One region of the Ectobacillus polymachus genome, then DNA from elsewhere that is predicted to be linked to it. Evidence: predicted binding sites of a transcription regulator. Region 1 holds the regulator's gene; the other holds the start of a gene.
The links. Region 1 encodes Rex, which represses fermentation and respiration genes when NADH is low (regulators of the CRP and FNR family bind a similar motif). Its sites were predicted from a motif close to TTGTGAAATATTTCACAA; they were not measured.

Region 1 (8,446 bases):
AGCACCCATGTTTTCGAATGCATCTTCTAATTCGATTTCCTTTGCAATTGTCACACCGTCGTTTGTAATTAGAGGAGAACCGAATTTCTTTTCTAATACAACGTTACGACCTTTTGGTCCAAGCGTAACTTTCACTGCATTTGTAAGAGTATCTACTCCGCGAAGCATTGCACGACGTGCGTCTTCACTAAACTTAAGATCTTTTGCCATTTTTACGTACCTCCCTATTTTTTCGAAAATAAGATGTATAAATTAACCGATAATAGCTAAAATGTCACTTTCACGTAAAATTAAGTATTCTGCACCTTCGTATTTTACTTCTGTACCACTGTATTTTGAGAAGATAATACGATCACCTACAGCTACTTCCAAAGCTACACGCTCACCATTGTCAAGCACTCGACCTGATCCAACTGCTTTAACCTTGCCTTCTGATGGCTTTTCTTTTGCAGAGTCTGGTAATACGATACCACTAGCAGTTTTTTCTTCTGCTTCAACAAGTTCAATTACTACGCGATCACCTAATGGCTTTAGCATGAAAAATAACCTCCTCAATTCATATGTAAATTTTATTGTTAGCACTCAGTGCATTCGAGTGCTAACACACCTTTTATAATAATGAATCTCTTTTTCTTTTGCAAGTATAAAACCTTAAATTTTCTAAAATTTTTGGTACATACTTCCATTCATTTAAGCCTACACTGAAACAGTATTACCACTTCTACTGAAAACATTCTTTTCGTCATTCTTTTAACGTATTTCCGAAATTCATCCCCATCTTCAAGCGCATGACGGGCAAGAGCCCAGTGATAAGGTGGGATGAATTTCGGTTAGGCATAGCCTAACTAATTTGTAAGAACTGCCAATTGTTCGTATGGTGGATACGTTTCACATCTGACATCTTCACTTGCTTATAAGATTTAGAAGGATTTTGTATATATTGTCCATGTATATCTTGTACGTATCCCATTTTTCCTGTAAATCCTGTTACAAATCCTACTTGTCCAAATATCTTTACTTTATCCCCTAAATAGATTCCATCTATATAGGGTGTATTTTTCTTGTTCCGTTTTGCGCTTGTATTCTTTGTTTTTCTCCCTTTTCTAGCGGTTGCTTCATGCAGGGAGCGTTTTTTCTTTCTAAACTGCTTGATGCGAAATTCACGACTTTGATCATATTCTTGTAGTTGTTTCGGATTTGTTATCGCAATGGCATCATTTGCATGTGTTTTGGCTAATCCAAGTTCTTTTCTCTTTGGTGTGGTGTAACTGCCATACGTCATGTCACAATCTAAACGATTCATGATTTGGAGGCGCAATATATTCATAAAGGCAGTCTCTTTATAATGTTTTGGTTTCTTGAAACTGTGTTTGATTTTTCCTTGATGAAATTTTTGATGACATTCATCATGCACGGTTACAAGATTATCTGCCCTATTCGAACCACCTATACACCGTTCCATGATATGATGCGTATGCAAAATACCACCTTTTTTCTTACAAATTTGACAAGTGTAATGGTCTCTTGCGAATACATAATATCTCGTATTCCAAAAGCCAAAAGTATCCCCTTGTTGGTATTCTGTTCCTTGTATATCGGGATTTTTTAGCTTTTGTGCATCAAACTTTCCCACTTCAACAATCACTTTTGGGGAAGGTAACAGTGATTTGAATGTTTCAATCCAATGAATTTGGTTATCCACTCTGCTTTGAATCGATGGTGGTAACCATCCTTCTTTCTTTTTCCGATTGAGAAAACGTGCTTTGCGATATCTTGTTTTTCGTTGTCTTCTACTTCTGCGTAATGTAGCTCTTAGTGTGAGATTTTCTTTGACATCCTGACGTAGCTCAATGGTTCCTTTTGTTAGTACTTTGTCTTCCGTGGTAATCGCAATGCCGATATGCTTTGCGCCGCTGTCCACGCCGATTGTGACAGGTTGCACCGTTTCACCTGTCGCAGATAGCAGTTGAATGGTAAATGGTGTGTACTTCACAATGTTTGCTTTTCCTTGTTTGAGAAGAAGCCGCGCCTTGCGATGACTGCAAGGCATGAGCGGTTCTCCCCTTACATTCTTGACAAATACACGCATGTTTTGTCCCTCCTAAGAGTTTGTTTCCCTTCGCCAATGTTTGTAGGTGTTAGCAACTTCTCCTGCAAGAAGGCATGTGGTTGACCGTTCCTTCCCAATCAGAACTGTTACAGGGCCACCATAGAGCCAAGAACTAGGGAATCATTCTTGGGTATGCAACCTACGAACGGAGCCCACGAAAGACTGAGGCTAGACAACTAGGACTTTTTCAAGCCCCCACTTCAAAACGCGATAGCGTTTAAGTGGTGGATAGTTGACAATTGTATGATACAATAAAGTGAAACTCCCATTGTTTCGAGCACCCAATTAGTTCTTTTCTCTTTAAAACGTGAATTTCCTTTTTTATTAACGTAAATTTATACGGAAACGGAGAAAGTAAAATTGAATCAAAAGTATTGGTGGATTATTATTACATATATTGTTATGCAGATTTCCAGTTTACTTGGCATTCCTCTTTTATTAAGGACTGGATGGTATCATACATATAGCAGAAGTGTGCAAATTGAGATGGCTTCTGCGCATTGGGCGATTATCAGCTTTGTTACAGCTCTTATCATCATCCTGCTATTACTTCGACACGATGATGATCCGCTTGCCCGCAATAAGATGGGAATCGGTTACACAATCCTATGGATGTTTGCAGGTATTTTCCTTGCTCTATTTGCACAAACCATTGCAGCAAATATCGAAATGCGAATATTTGGCATTAATCCTGGTTCAGAAAATACACAGCGGCTCGTAGATATTGCCAAGGTTAGCCCTTTGTTCATTCTCGTTACATCCATTTTCGGACCGATTATGGAAGAAATCGTATTTCGAAAAATTTTATTTGGTTCCCTTTATAAGCACTTTCATTTTTTTGTGGCTGCCATTATCAGCTCACTCATATTTGCAACGGTTCATTTCGACTTTAGCCACCTATTGGTTTATACATCCATGGGTTTCGTATTTTCCTTTTTATACATACACACGAGACGAATTATTGTTCCTATCTTCGCCCATGTTATGATGAATACCATTGTTATTCTTATCAACATTGGACTACACGATTACTTAGATAAAATGATGAAGCAGGCCGAAACCTTGCACACAATTATTGGAGGCTTTTGAGATGCTTAGAAATTCTAATATATTTATGGCGATAATCTACCTTCTGTTCGGCGGCATTTTTACCTATTTAGCGATAACAAGCGTAGAAACGACAATATGGAATGTATACACACTATTACTAATCATTATGGCTACCTTTGATTTTGGTCTTGCCATTCGCCTAATTTTTCTAAAGTGGCAGGCGACGAGAAATCCGAAGCAAAAAAAGTAAAGACTCTTACAAAAAATGGACCGCTATGCGGTCCATTTTATATTTCCTTATTATTATGTAAAACTTATTATTTCGGATAATGCTTTAGAAAATAAACGAGCGTCTGAAGTTCAACGGATAAATCAATATGATGAATGCGAATATGATCCTGTACGTTGATGCGGGCAGGTGTAAAATTTAGAATTCCTTCTATGCTCGTTTTTGATAATCGATCAGCAACAGACTGTGCAACCGTTGCAGGTACCGTTAAAATGGCTACTTTAACATCCTCTGTCATTCTTTGTTCTAGGTCATCTAAATGATAGACAGGCACTTCTCCAATAATGGTTCCAACTTTCTTCTCATCTACGTCAAAAGCCATTGCAATTTTCGTGTTATTATTTTTCAAGAAATTGTAATTTAAGAAAGCGGTTCCTAAATTTCCAACTCCAATTAACGCTACTTGAGTTAAATCATCTTGGTCAAGTGTTTGGCTGAAAAATGATAATAGATAGTTTACATTGTAACCGTACCCTTTTTTACCTAATGCACCGAAGTAAGAAAAATCTCTGCGAATCGTAGCAGAATCAACTTTTACCGCTTCGCTAAGCTCGGCTGAGGAAACCCGTTGCTTTCCTGAGAGCGATAGGTTTTTAATAAAACGATAATACAAAGGCAGTCGTTTCGCAGTTGCCTGCGGAATTTTAGGCTGATCCATCATATCCCCCTCTCTCCTATTTTTGTTTATCATGCTGTGACGGCTATATAAGGCATGTGAACGTATAATAATGGTTGGCTTCACATCTAATAGGAAAACCTCCAACCTAGAAAAATTCACCTTTTACACACAGAATATAAGTTGAAAGTTTATTGGTGTAAAGCTTTCCTTGTATAATAGAGATAGATTCTCCTAAATAAACTATACAACATTTTACATGATGTTGAAAAACATTAGTTTTTTATAATTATATAGTAGACAAACTAATTTGAGGTGAAACACATTGATTTTATTACAAGTAAATGGATTGACGAAGCTTTTTGGAGCGGATGTCATTTTATCCAATATAAAATTAGAAGTCCAAACACGCGATCGTGTTGCACTTGTTGGACGTAACGGAGCCGGAAAATCAACGTTACTAAAAATTATTGCAGGGGAAATGTCTTATGAAGCAGGGGAGATTATTAAGCCTAAAGACGTATCCATTGGTTATCTAGCACAAAATACGGGCTTAGAAACTTCCTTAACAATTGGTGAAGAGATGCTCACAGTCTTTCGCAAGCTACAAGACATGGAGAACGAGCTGCGCAAGATGGAACAGGAAATGGGCAAGGAAGAGATATTTACCAATCCGGAACAGTATGAAAAGCTTCTAGGAGAATATGATCGTCTTCAGCAGCTCTTTAGCGATCTAGGTGGATATCAATATGAAGCAGATATTCGTTCTGTACTCACTGGCTTAGGATTTCCTGTAGAAACACATACCATGCAAATTTCTATGCTAAGCGGCGGCCAGAAAACACGACTCGCATTAGGAAAACTGTTACTAACCAAACCTGATCTACTGATTCTAGATGAACCTACGAACCATCTAGACATTGAAACCCTTACATGGCTAGAACAATATTTACAAGGCTACTCTGGCGCCATTCTAATTGTTTCCCATGACCGCTACTTTTTAGATCGTATTGTGACGCAGGTATATGAAATATCTAATACGCATAGCAAACGTTTCACAGGGAACTACAGTAAATATCTAGAAAGAAAAGCAGATTGGTATGAGCAAGAAATGAAGCGATATGAAAAGCAGCAGGATGAAGTAGCCAAGCTGCAGGATTTTGTTCAGCGTAATATCGCAAGAGCATCGACAACGAAGCGTGCACAAAGCCGTCGTAAGCAATTAGAGCGTATGGAGCTTATGACCAAACCACTTGATGATGATAAATCAGCCTCCTTTCATTTTGAAATCGAACGCCAAAGCGGTAACGATGTACTCCATGTAAAAGATGCTGCTGTCGGATACAAGGGAACTCCTATCATCGAACATGTGAATATGTATATTACTCGCGGTGACAGCATTGCACTCGTCGGTCCAAATGGAATCGGCAAATCAACTTTATTAAAGACGATGGTAAATCAATTAGATGTGCTTCAAGGTACCATTTCATTTGGTTCTAACGTTACGATTGGCTATTACGATCAACAGCAGGCCATTTTAACCTCCTCCAAACGTGTATTAGACGAGCTTTGGGATGAGTACCCCTTACAGCCTGAAAAGGAAATACGTACCGTACTCGGAAATTTCCTATTCTCTGGGGATGATGTGTTAAAAATTGTCTCTTCCTTAAGCGGTGGTGAGAAGGCGCGTCTAGCCCTTGCAAAACTGATGATGCAAAAATGCAATGTATTAATTTTAGACGAGCCTACTAACCACTTAGATATAAATAGCAAAGAAATACTCGAAAATGCCTTGATTGATTTCCCTGGAACCATTTTATTCGTCTCCCATGACCGATATTTTATTAATAGAGTTGCATCAAAGGTTATTGAGTTATCCAAGGATGGGACAATAGAGTATCTTGGTGACTATGATTACTATATAGAGAAAAAAGCGGAAACGCTTGAAATTGCTCAGCTGAAAGAGGAGGAAACGAAACAAATACCTACCCCTAATATAGCAGCTGAAAAACGGAACTATGAAGAGGATAAAGAGCGAAAAAAACAAAATCGCAAGCTCACGCGAAAGCTTGAGGAAATAGAAGAAAGCATTATGCAGTTAGAGGAACAGATTGCAGCATTTGAAGAGGAGCTTTGCTTACCTGAAGTGTTCCAGGACTATGAAAAGGTGCAAAGCATCCATAAGGAAAAAGAAACTGCAGAATCCAAGCTTGAATCACTTATGGAAGAATGGGAAGAATTACAAAGCTAATGAGCGAAATGTATCCACCTGTGGATATATGAATATAAAAACTAACGAAAAAGAGTAGATGCGAGAGCTTCTCCTCTTTTTTACACACTATCCACAGGTATATACACATATGTATGTTGATATTCTGCGATCCATACTAAGTTATACACATTAAGCACAGGCTTACCCACAGTTATCCACAAACATATACACAAATACACAGCAGTTAATCACAAGTTTTTCACTACTTTATTCACAAATCATAATTCAAACTGTGGATATTATTTTTCAATCGGCAATCCCGGATTAGCATTTAACGCTAACGTCGACCGTTTTCCTTTTTGAAACAGAATCGTTCCTGCAGCACCTATCATAGCTGCATTGTCTGTGCATAAAGACAATGGAGGAATGATGAGTTCCACTTGATCCTGGTTTTGAAAGGCTTGCTCTAGCGCATGACGTAATCCTTTATTTGCAGCAACTCCGCCAGCTAATAACACCTGTTTAACTTTATATTCCTCTGCAGCACGGACTGTTTTCGTAACTAACACATCTACCACGCTAGCTTGGAAACTAGCAGCTAAATCTTCCGGTACAATCGTTTCTCCGCGCTGACTTGCGTTATGAACGGTATTAATGACTGCTGATTTTAATCCACTAAAGCTAAAATCGTATGAATCTGGTTCTAGCCATGCTCGTGGTAAGTCAATCGTTGGGCTCCCTTGCGCTGCTAAACGATCTATGTGCGGACCGCCCGGATATGGGAATGATAGCGTCCGTGCTACTTTATCGTAAGCTTCCCCAGCTGCATCGTCTCTTGTTTCTCCAATCACTTCAAATGAGCCATGCTCTTTCATGTAGACTAGCTCTGTATGACCACCTGATACAACGAGAGCAAGTAACGGGAAATTCATTTCCTTAATCAAGCGATTGGCATAAATATGTCCTGCAATATGATGAACTCCGACAAGCGGAATTTGATGAGCAAATGAAATAGCTTTTGCTGCATGTACGCCTACTAACAATGCTCCAACTAGTCCTGGCCCTTCGGTAACCGCAATTGCATCTAAATCGGCAAATGTAACATTTGCTTTCTGCATCGCTTCAGCAATGACAATTGTTATTTGTTCCACATGGTGGCGAGACGCAATTTCAGGCACAACTCCACCAAACCGCTTATGGCTTTCAATTTGAGAAGCCACTACATTTGAGACAATTTCACGTCCATTTCGAATAATTGCTGCTGCTGTTTCATCACAGCTTGATTCAATAGCTAATACGATTGTATCTTTTTCCATTATAAATTCACCCACATTACGAGCGCATCCTCGTAGTTATCTGTATAGTATCCTTTCCGAATACCTCCGTTTAAAAACCCTAACTTCCGATATAAACCTTGTGCAATTATGTTCGATACACGAACTTCAAGCGACATCGTTTTACCACCTTTTTGCCGCGCGTATTCCATTACAAAGCGCAACAAAGCTTCGCCAAGCTGCCTGCCTCTGTATGCGGGCAGTATTGCAATATTCGTAATGCTTGCTTCATCTAAAATGAGCCACATACCGCAGTATCCGACAACCTGACCATTCTCTTCCAGAACGGTATAATTTGCATATTCATTCATCGTGAGTTCTCGTATAAACGCATCCTCCGTCCAGGGAATTGTAAAAGACGCATGTTCAATTTCCAAAACGGATTCAATATCTTCTAGCTGCATATCACGAAATGTTATGAGTGTGTTCATAGCCGTCAGTCCTCTACTTGTTCTGATTTGCTAGCCATTTCGCTTCCGCCTCTGCTAGACGTAAATAGCTTGGTACGAAGGTATGTACATCCTGCGCTGGCTCTTCTGCTCCTAATATAGCTAATGCACCTGGTCTCGGCTGATTTATTGTAGCTTTCGCAAAAATCGCTTGTTCGCCAAGTTCTTGTTCTATCATCGATTGGTGAATAGCAAGATCTTGTCCAATAAATAAAACAGGTTGCTCATATTTTTTCACGATTTGCATCCAATCGGGAAGAAGAATAATTCGATCCTTTTCTTCTACTTGTAATCCGTTATCCCAACGATATAATCCTGTAAAGACCTGCTGACGCCGTGCATCAAATAGCGGACAGATGTACCCTTTAAAGTAAACGCCATTTACA
Region 2 (8,446 bases), on a different contig from region 1:
GGCTATTTAATTTTATTCTGTAAACGCTGTCAATGTAGTGTTAAACAAGACAGCTTCTACATCAAATACATTCTTTTTCAATGTTTGCTGCATCACTTTAATGAGCTTCCATAGGTATTGTAGCACACCGGATATTCCTCTTTCAAGAGGAAAGTTATTTTTTCTGCTTCCGCCACCTTCCTCATTAACTCGACCACTTCTGAAGCAATTTCATACTCAAACCGATAAAACGCTTTAGTTTCCACTAAAATGAGATTCTTTAAATCTATCAATATAAATAAGTTCTAAAAAACATGTAACTAACAAAAAAAGACAAGTTCCAACCTGTCTTGTATGTAAAACTATTACTTTTTAAATATACCCTTCAAGCCGCGTTTGACAACATCAAAGAAACTTAATGATTGGACCATATGATTCGGATCAACGTATTCACGAATTGCTCGCAAAACTTTTTTCGGCTCTTTAGAAGAAAATGTATAATTCCCATTTCGCTTAGTTTGGATAGCATAACGTGGGATCCATTTCCCTTTGAACATGACTGAAGCGATCACGTTATCAACTTCTTCCCAAGGAATTTGAATAAACTTACGAGCATCACGATTATTGAAGAATTCAAATCCTTTGTCTCCAATCATAATTTTACCATAATCTGCAATTCCACTATGTGAAGTTGCATCAATAACTAAATCGACTTTTGTATTGATTGATTGGACCATTTGATCTACTCCATTTCTTTCTTTTAATAAATAATTATTATACTCTTTTTATCACTTTTGTTATTGAAATATGGGTTCTATATCGGCGATATCAACTTTATTTGTAATTGTATGATATCCGTATTTTAGTATATCCAATCTCTACAATTTTTTTCATATATAAAATGAACAGTTTTCGACAGCTCTAATCTAACAAGCAGCCTATCGATAACTTCCTGGCTCTTACGGCTAGATTCTTTTATAAATTCAAACACGTGGTATACGTTGCCTTTGTATAACTAAACCCAAGGCGAGTCGGCTATTATTTTTTAAGTTTTTATTGAAAAATATTGACAAACCATTAGCTGATTTAGGAAAGTGTTAATAAATCCGGCTGACCAAAACGCATAATATCATTGAATTATCGTAGATGTCAAATGTAATTTTTTTGGTAAATTCGTTATTCCGCAAACATTTAAGATAAGCCTTTTTTACCAGCAAAAGGATGGTATAGACAACTATATATTGCAAATGATACTATCTAAAGAGTATAGAATGGAAGGAATAAGCTTTAGATATAATGACGCAAGTACTTCCGGGTCATCACCGTGAATCAGGTGCTGCGGGAGTTGCCCTTTTGAACCCATTATTATGAATTTACTATTTGTTTTTTTGGAGGAATAAGGCATGAAAAAATTGAGGATTGGCATTGTAGGATTAGGAAATATCGCACAGAAGGCTTATTTACCTATTCTTTCAAAAGAGGAAAATTGGACACTGTCTGGAGCATACACCCAAAATGCCAAAAAAAGGGAGTCTATCTGTTCTCAGTATAGAATCAATCCCTTTCAAAGTTTAGAAAACTTGTGTGACCATTGTGATGCTTTATTTGTTCATAGTTCAACTTCATCACACTTTGAGATTGTACGTTATATTTTGTCTAGAGGAAAAGATGTCTATGTTGACAAACCTCTTGCAGAAACAGTGGAACAAGCTGAAATTTTAGTGGATTTAAGTCAAAAGTATAAAAGAAAGTTAATGGTTGGCTTTAATAGAAGATTTGCACCTATGTATGTAAAAGCAAAGGATGCATGTCATGACATTGCTTGGGTCAGGATAGATAAGTACAGGAAAAATAATATTAATAATAGTTTTTATGCAGATTCACTTTTGGACAGTTATATCCACCTTATTGATTTAGCAAGATGGATCAGTGAAGATCAAATTACCTTAACAGGTGGGCATATACAACAAAATGAAAATAACAATTTAGTATATTCTCATCATAGTTTTCAAGTGCAAAATGGAATGCAGATATTCACAGGATTTCACCGAAATGCAGGTACAGGATCAGAGCTTTTGGAAATAGTGAATATGGGAAAAGTTATCAGGGTGAAAAACCTTCATACATTTGAAGTTGAAGAAAATGGCGAATTAAAAATAACAGAAACCGGTTCATGGGAAACAATCCTTAAAGAAAAAGGTTTCGAGGGGGCAATTAATCATTTTATTTTTTCCATACTGGGAGATACTGCTCCAATTGTTGACGGTTTAGAAGGATTAAAGAGCCAAAAGTTAGTGAGCGCCATTATAGATCAATCCTAATGATATTTATAGAGACAAATTCTTACTCAAGGTAAAGAATATATTCTAAAAGTGGCAGATGGAAACCCGAACATCTTTTACCGATGCTCGGATCCATCTGGCTTATTCTTCGATTCTCTCTATCAACGCACAGCACTCCACATGCATCGTCTGCGGGAACATATCCACCGGCTGAATCTCCTTCGTCTCAAACCCGCCGTCTTCCAATATCCGCAAATCTCTCGCTAACGTTCCAGGATTACAAGATACATACACCACACGCTTCGGTTTCATTGCAATAATCGTATCCAAAAGCTCTTGACCACAGCCTTTACGCGGCGGGTCCACAACGATAACATCAGCTGAAATACCTTGCTTATACCAATTAGGAATAACCTTCTCTGCTTCTCCAACTGCAAACTCCACATTCGTCATTCCGTTTAGCTCAGCATTGCGGTTGGCATCTTCGATTGCTTCTTTCACGATTTCGACACCATAAACCTTCTTTGCTTGTTGTGCTAAAAATAAGGAAATCGTACCGATGCCGCAGTAAGCATCAATAACTGTTTCTTCACCAGTTAAGTTCGCATACTCAAGTGCTTTGTCATAAAGTACCTTTGTTTGGACTGGATTTACCTGATAGAAGGATCGTGCGGAAATGGCAAATTGAACGTTTCCGATCCGATCATATATATATTCCGAGCCGTAAAGCACGGTTGTTTTGTCTCCAAAAATAACGTTTGTACGTTTATCATTTACATTTTGGACGATAGACTTAATTGATGGAAATTTCGTTACTAACTCGTTTATAATTTCATCACGATGCGGGAGATGTGCTTTTCGTGTGATTAAAACGATCATGATTTCTCCAGATGTTGCGCCGTAACGAGCCATAACGTGACGAAGAGTTCCTTTATGAGATGCTTCATCATAAGCCTGTATACCAAATTGGTTACAAATGGATTTCACCTCTTGCACAAGTTCATCGTTTAGTTCCATTTGAATCAAGCATTTGTTCATATCGATGATGTCATGCGTTCCTTTTCTATAAAAACCAGCAATAAGACCTGCTTCGCTTTCCCCAATTGGAACCTGTGCTTTGTTGCGATAGCTCCACGGCTCTTCCATGCCAAGTACAGGATGAATGGATACGTTCGTTAATTTTCCGATTCGCTGCATGACGTCCCTTACTTGCTTTTCCTTCATCTTTAATTGTCCTTCATACGTCATATGCTGCATTTGGCAGCCGCCGCATTGCTTATAGACCGGACATGGCGGCTCCTGCCGATAAGGGCTTTCTGTTTTTAGCTCGATTAACCGACCGAACGCAAAGTTTTTGTTTACCTTTATCACTTTTACCTCTGCCTGTTCTCCCGGCAAACCATTTGGTACGAAAATCGGATAGCCGTTGATTTTTGCTACTCCGGCTCCTTCATGTGTCATATCTTCAAATACTACATCTATATATTCATTCTTTTGAATTGGTGGTGTCATAACGTTCCCTCTTCTTTCGAATTTGCTGCGTATCATTGTAACATATCTGGTCTTTGTTTTTCTATTGCAGAATGATAAGGAGAATGCAAGAAAATATATAAATATGGAACAATAACATTACATTCAGATCCTTTATGTAAAAACTTCTTATAGAAATTACACCAAATATTCCAACTAGGAGATGACCAAATAGGAATGAAAATAGCCTTTATTATCCTCACTTCTCTACTTAGTATGCTCTGGAACAGCATAACTGTTACTGCCGCGCACGTATATCCAGGCGATCTTTCCATAAATAGAATTGCATATGATTCTGTTCCATATGACTCAACCTCTACCGCTATTTATATAAAAAATAATACAGGAGATTGGAAGGAGATCCTCTATTATATATGGCGAACTGCTGATGGAAGAAGCAGTAGGAAGTCCTTCTCTTCTTCGGATATACATAATCATTTCTCAATTGTATTGGACACAAAGAAATTTATGAATAAGCGTGGAGAATACAGTATAGAAGCTTATGGTATAAAACAAGATGGAACTGCCATCCTGTTTGGAGAAGATAGATTTACGTTTTTGCATCCCATTCCAATTGTTATGTACCATGCAATTGATGAATATCACGGCTTAGGGATAAAAGACTTATTTGTGACCCCAGCAGCATTTGAAAAACAAATGCAATATTTAAAAGAAAATGGGTATACCCTATTAACATTTGAACAGTGGGAAAAACGATATGAAGTGAATAAGCCTATTTTTCTCACATTTGATGACGGTATGAAAAACAATATACACGCGTTTTCTATTCTAAAAAAAATAAAGGATACCTCCTTTAATCCGAAAGCAACCGCTTATGTTATCGCCAACGCTACCGGACCTTCTTGGCTATCACATGAAGACTTAAAAGAAATGGTAAACTCCGGGCTTTTCTCTATACAATCTCACACGCTTTCTCACGCTGATCTTCCAACGCTTTCTAATTGCAAAGTAGAACTTAAAGATTCAAAGGAAAAAATCGAATCCATTACAGGAAAACCAGTTATCGCAATTTCTTATCCATTTGGGCATGTGAACGACAGTGTAGTGGAAGAGGCGAAGAAATATTATAAATTTGCCACAACGACAAAACCAGGACAATTTGAAGAGCATGGAACTCCGAATGAACTTCTTCTCATGCAGCGAGTTCGTATTCATAACAGTACAACAATCGATCAATTTGCCTCACTTGTGAAGGAAAAGTAAGACTTCGTATTATAGCCGATATTGATATCTCATTTATACGCATGACATCCCTCTTCTCTCGTGTTTCCAGCGTTCATCGTAACTTATCTTGTTCTTATTTTTCTATTCATGTGTAGGTAGAATGCAAGAAATTTCGAAAATGTGGAACAATAACATTATGTTTAAGAAAGAAGGGATAGTATGCGTGCTGCAATTATATATACAACGCTTGTTTTACTGATGTCTTCTGTTACATTTGCTTCACCAAAAGCCGAAATTGTGCATGATCCCATTTCAGCTGAAGCAACTTCTGTTACCCTCTCCATCAAACAAGCTCCTTCGAATACAAATGAAGTAATGTATCGTATTTGGCGCACAGCTGATGGACCTGAACATATAAAAACCTTTACATCTGCTGACAAACAATCTAACTTTTCCTTTACGCTAGATACGAAGCAATTCGAATCGAGTCGTGGTCAATATGAAATAGAAGCATTGCGACTAAAGAATGGCAAGCCTACTGACACAATTGCAAAAACACAAGTCACTTTTCAGCAGTACGTTCCTATTTTAATGTATCATTCTATTGCTGAATTTAAGGGGAGTGGCTTAGAGGAATTGTATGTTTCACCAGAAAACTTTGAAGCACAAGTTAGATATTTAAAAGAACATAACTATACACCGTTAACATTTGAACGCTGGAATGAAGTAAATACCGTAAATAATCCCGTTTTTATTACTCTTGATGATGGCTATGAGAATAATATAAATGCCTGGAATATTTTTAAAAAGATGAAAAGTGCAGAATTTCAACCTGTTGGTACAATTTTTGTAGTAGCCGGCTACGTAGGAAGACATCATCGACTAACAGCTGAACAATTACGGGACATGTCTCAATCTGGATTTTTCTCGATTCAATCCCATACGATGACGCATCCAGATTTACGAGAGATTACAAATTACCAATATCAATTAGGAAAGGCGAAAGATGTACTAGAAGCCATAACAGGAAAGCCTGTCTTTGCCTTTGCCTATCCATACGGCAATTATAATGAAGAAGTCGTGCAAGAAACAAAAAAATATTATCAATTCGCTGTAACTGTCCATCAAGGACTATTTATTGAAAAGGGAACTCCAAACGAATATCTAAAAATGCCACGGCAATATGTACAGTACAAAACAACACTGGAGCAATTTGCCAAAATGTTAAAACCTCAAACTGATCATTCTAGCTAGCCTCTAATAAGTAAAAGAGCGTGTTTTGAAAAATAATGGATCAAAACACGCTTTTACTATATATAATTCAAACCGCAGTAATAAGACATTCGGAATGATTGACGGGAACCCGAGGTGTTGTTAAAATTATCATTGGAAACATTGTGAAAAGTTTCACAATATCTATCATTGTGAATGTTTTTACATTACTTAACTTAAAAACTATTTCAAAAGGGGCCGCGCATGATGAAAAGAATCGTAACACTAAGCACTCGTAAACTAATGGATACTAAAAAACATGGTGGATGCGGCGCATGCCAAACATCTTGCCAATCCGCTTGCAAAACGTCTTGCGGAGTTGCAAATCAAAAGTGTGAAAACACAATGAACAGATAGAAACAGAAAATGTACCGCCCAGGCTGCAAAGCAACTGGGCGGCAATTTTTTGGACAAAAGGAGCTTGTTATCAAGTATGATTCATCAATATAAATTAAACGGATACAACATCGTGCTCGACACCTACAGTGGATCGGTACATGTTGTCGACGACCTCGCCTATGAAGCCATCGAACTTTATGAGAATACACCAAAAGAAGAAATTGTAACAATGCTGCTGGAAAAGCACGCACATGATGCTGACATCTCTGAGGAAGACATTCGCGAAACAATCGCGGCTGTCGAGGAATTAAAGAATGACGGCCAACTCTTTACTGAGGATGAATATAAGGACCTCTCAATTGATTTAAGAAATCGTAAGACTTATGTAAAGGCCCTCTGCCTCAATGTTGCGCATACGTGTAATCTATCATGCGAATACTGCTTCGCAAGCCAAGGGAAATACAACGGAGACAGAGCAATCATGAGCTATGAGGTTGGACAAAGAGCCATCGATTACCTATTGGAAAACTCCGGTCATCACCGAAATCTTGACGTCGACTTCTTTGGCGGGGAACCCCTTATGGCCTGGAAGATTGTCAAGCAGATTGTTGCTTACGCAAGAAGCAAAGAAAAAGAGTATAAAAAGAAGTTTCGTTTCACCTTCACGACGAATGGTATGTTGTTAAATGATGAGGTCACCGATTTCTTGAATCAGGAAATGTACAATGTCGTATTGAGTCTTGACGGAAGAAAAGAGGTCCATGACCGACTTCGCAAAACGGTCAATGGAAAGGGCAGCTACGATTATATCGTTCCGAAGTTCCAAGAATTCGTCAAAAAGCGTGGAGACAAAGAATACTATGTACGTGGAACCTACACTCATAACAATGTAGACTTCACCAATGACATTTTTCACATTGCAGATCTTGGTTTCGACAAGCTTTCAATGGAACCGGTCATCTGTGATCCACGGGAGCCATATGCACTTACCGAGAAGGACCTCCCAGAGATTTACAACCAGTACGAGATTCTTGCTAAGGAAATGCTAAAGCGCGAGGAAAACGGCAATGGCTTTACCTTCTACCATTACATGCTAGATCTATCAGAAGGTCCTTGCATCCAAAAAAGAATCTCTGGCTGCGGCTCAGGAACTGAATATCTCGCTGTCACACCATGGGGTGAGCTTTTCCCTTGCCATCAATTCGTTGGGGATGAAGAATACAGCATGGGAAACATCTGGGACGGAATCACAAAACCAGAGACGCAATGTCAATTCAAAGAGAGCAACTGCTACTCGAAGCCAGAATGCCAAGACTGCTGGGCGAAACTTTACTGCAGTGGCGGATGCCCTGCCAACGCGCTGCACGCAACCGGCTCCATAAACGGAACCTACGACTTCAGTTGTGACATCTTCCGTAAGAGAATCGAATGTTCCATGATGGTGAAGGTAGCTGAATCTATCAAAGCTATGGAAGCAGACGAACAAACTGTGGCAAAATAAATATAGATACAAATAGAGGCTGGGACATAAGTCAGAAGAGAATCTGATTTATGCTCAGCCTTTACATATTTTTATATAAGCAATGAATAGAATTATATACTATAAAGGAAAACCCCAAAAACCATTCCCTATTTTGTAATATTATGGTACATTTGAACTAATTACGTATAAGGGAATGAAGATGATGATAAAGTATGCACTTGTAATCCTACTTGCTTCTATGATTACTGTCGGCTGTTCATCTCCTGAACAACGATTGAAACAAGAAGACAACGCAGTGGCAATACCAACACCAGCTGTGAACCAAGCATCTGTTCCTCGTTCACAAGGTCTTATCACCTGGGATCCCATTACTGAC

Region 2: scfA (six-cysteine ranthipeptide SCIFF) is a predicted target of Rex. The motif match lies at 6,372-6,389, and genes of this name have one in related genera.

Annotation. Positions count from the first base shown of each region.
Region 1 covers NZ_JBLREB010000010.1:22,476-30,921, forward strand. Annotated here, with positions in the region: gene groL (chaperonin GroEL) at 1-210, opposite strand, end outside; gene groES (co-chaperone GroES) at 253-537, opposite strand; gene iscB (RNA-guided endonuclease IscB) at 842-2,089, opposite strand; gene ACM5BR_RS18420 (CPBP family intramembrane glutamic endopeptidase) at 2,471-3,199, shown strand; gene ACM5BR_RS18425 (YdiK family protein) at 3,201-3,410, shown strand; gene ACM5BR_RS18430 (redox-sensing transcriptional repressor Rex) at 3,478-4,107, opposite strand; gene ACM5BR_RS18435 (ABC-F family ATP-binding cassette domain-containing protein) at 4,391-6,316, shown strand; gene tsaD (tRNA (adenosine(37)-N6)-threonylcarbamoyltransferase complex transferase subunit TsaD) at 6,577-7,593, opposite strand; gene rimI (ribosomal protein S18-alanine N-acetyltransferase) at 7,593-8,042, opposite strand; gene tsaB (tRNA (adenosine(37)-N6)-threonylcarbamoyltransferase complex dimerization subunit type 1 TsaB) at 8,056-8,446, opposite strand, start outside.
Region 2 covers NZ_JBLREB010000004.1:37,628-46,073, reverse strand. Annotated here, with positions in the region: partial or broken gene ACM5BR_RS15375 (glucose PTS transporter transcription antiterminator GlcT) at 3-170, opposite strand; gene ACM5BR_RS15370 (DUF956 family protein) at 345-716, opposite strand; gene ACM5BR_RS15365 (Gfo/Idh/MocA family protein) at 1,383-2,300, shown strand; gene rlmD (23S rRNA (uracil(1939)-C(5))-methyltransferase RlmD) at 2,403-3,773, opposite strand; gene ACM5BR_RS15355 (polysaccharide deacetylase family protein) at 3,969-5,015, shown strand; gene ACM5BR_RS15350 (polysaccharide deacetylase family protein) at 5,196-6,230, shown strand; gene scfA (six-cysteine ranthipeptide SCIFF) at 6,456-6,605, shown strand; gene scfB (thioether cross-link-forming SCIFF peptide maturase) at 6,682-8,088, shown strand; gene ACM5BR_RS15335 (polysaccharide deacetylase family protein) at 8,273-8,446, shown strand, end outside.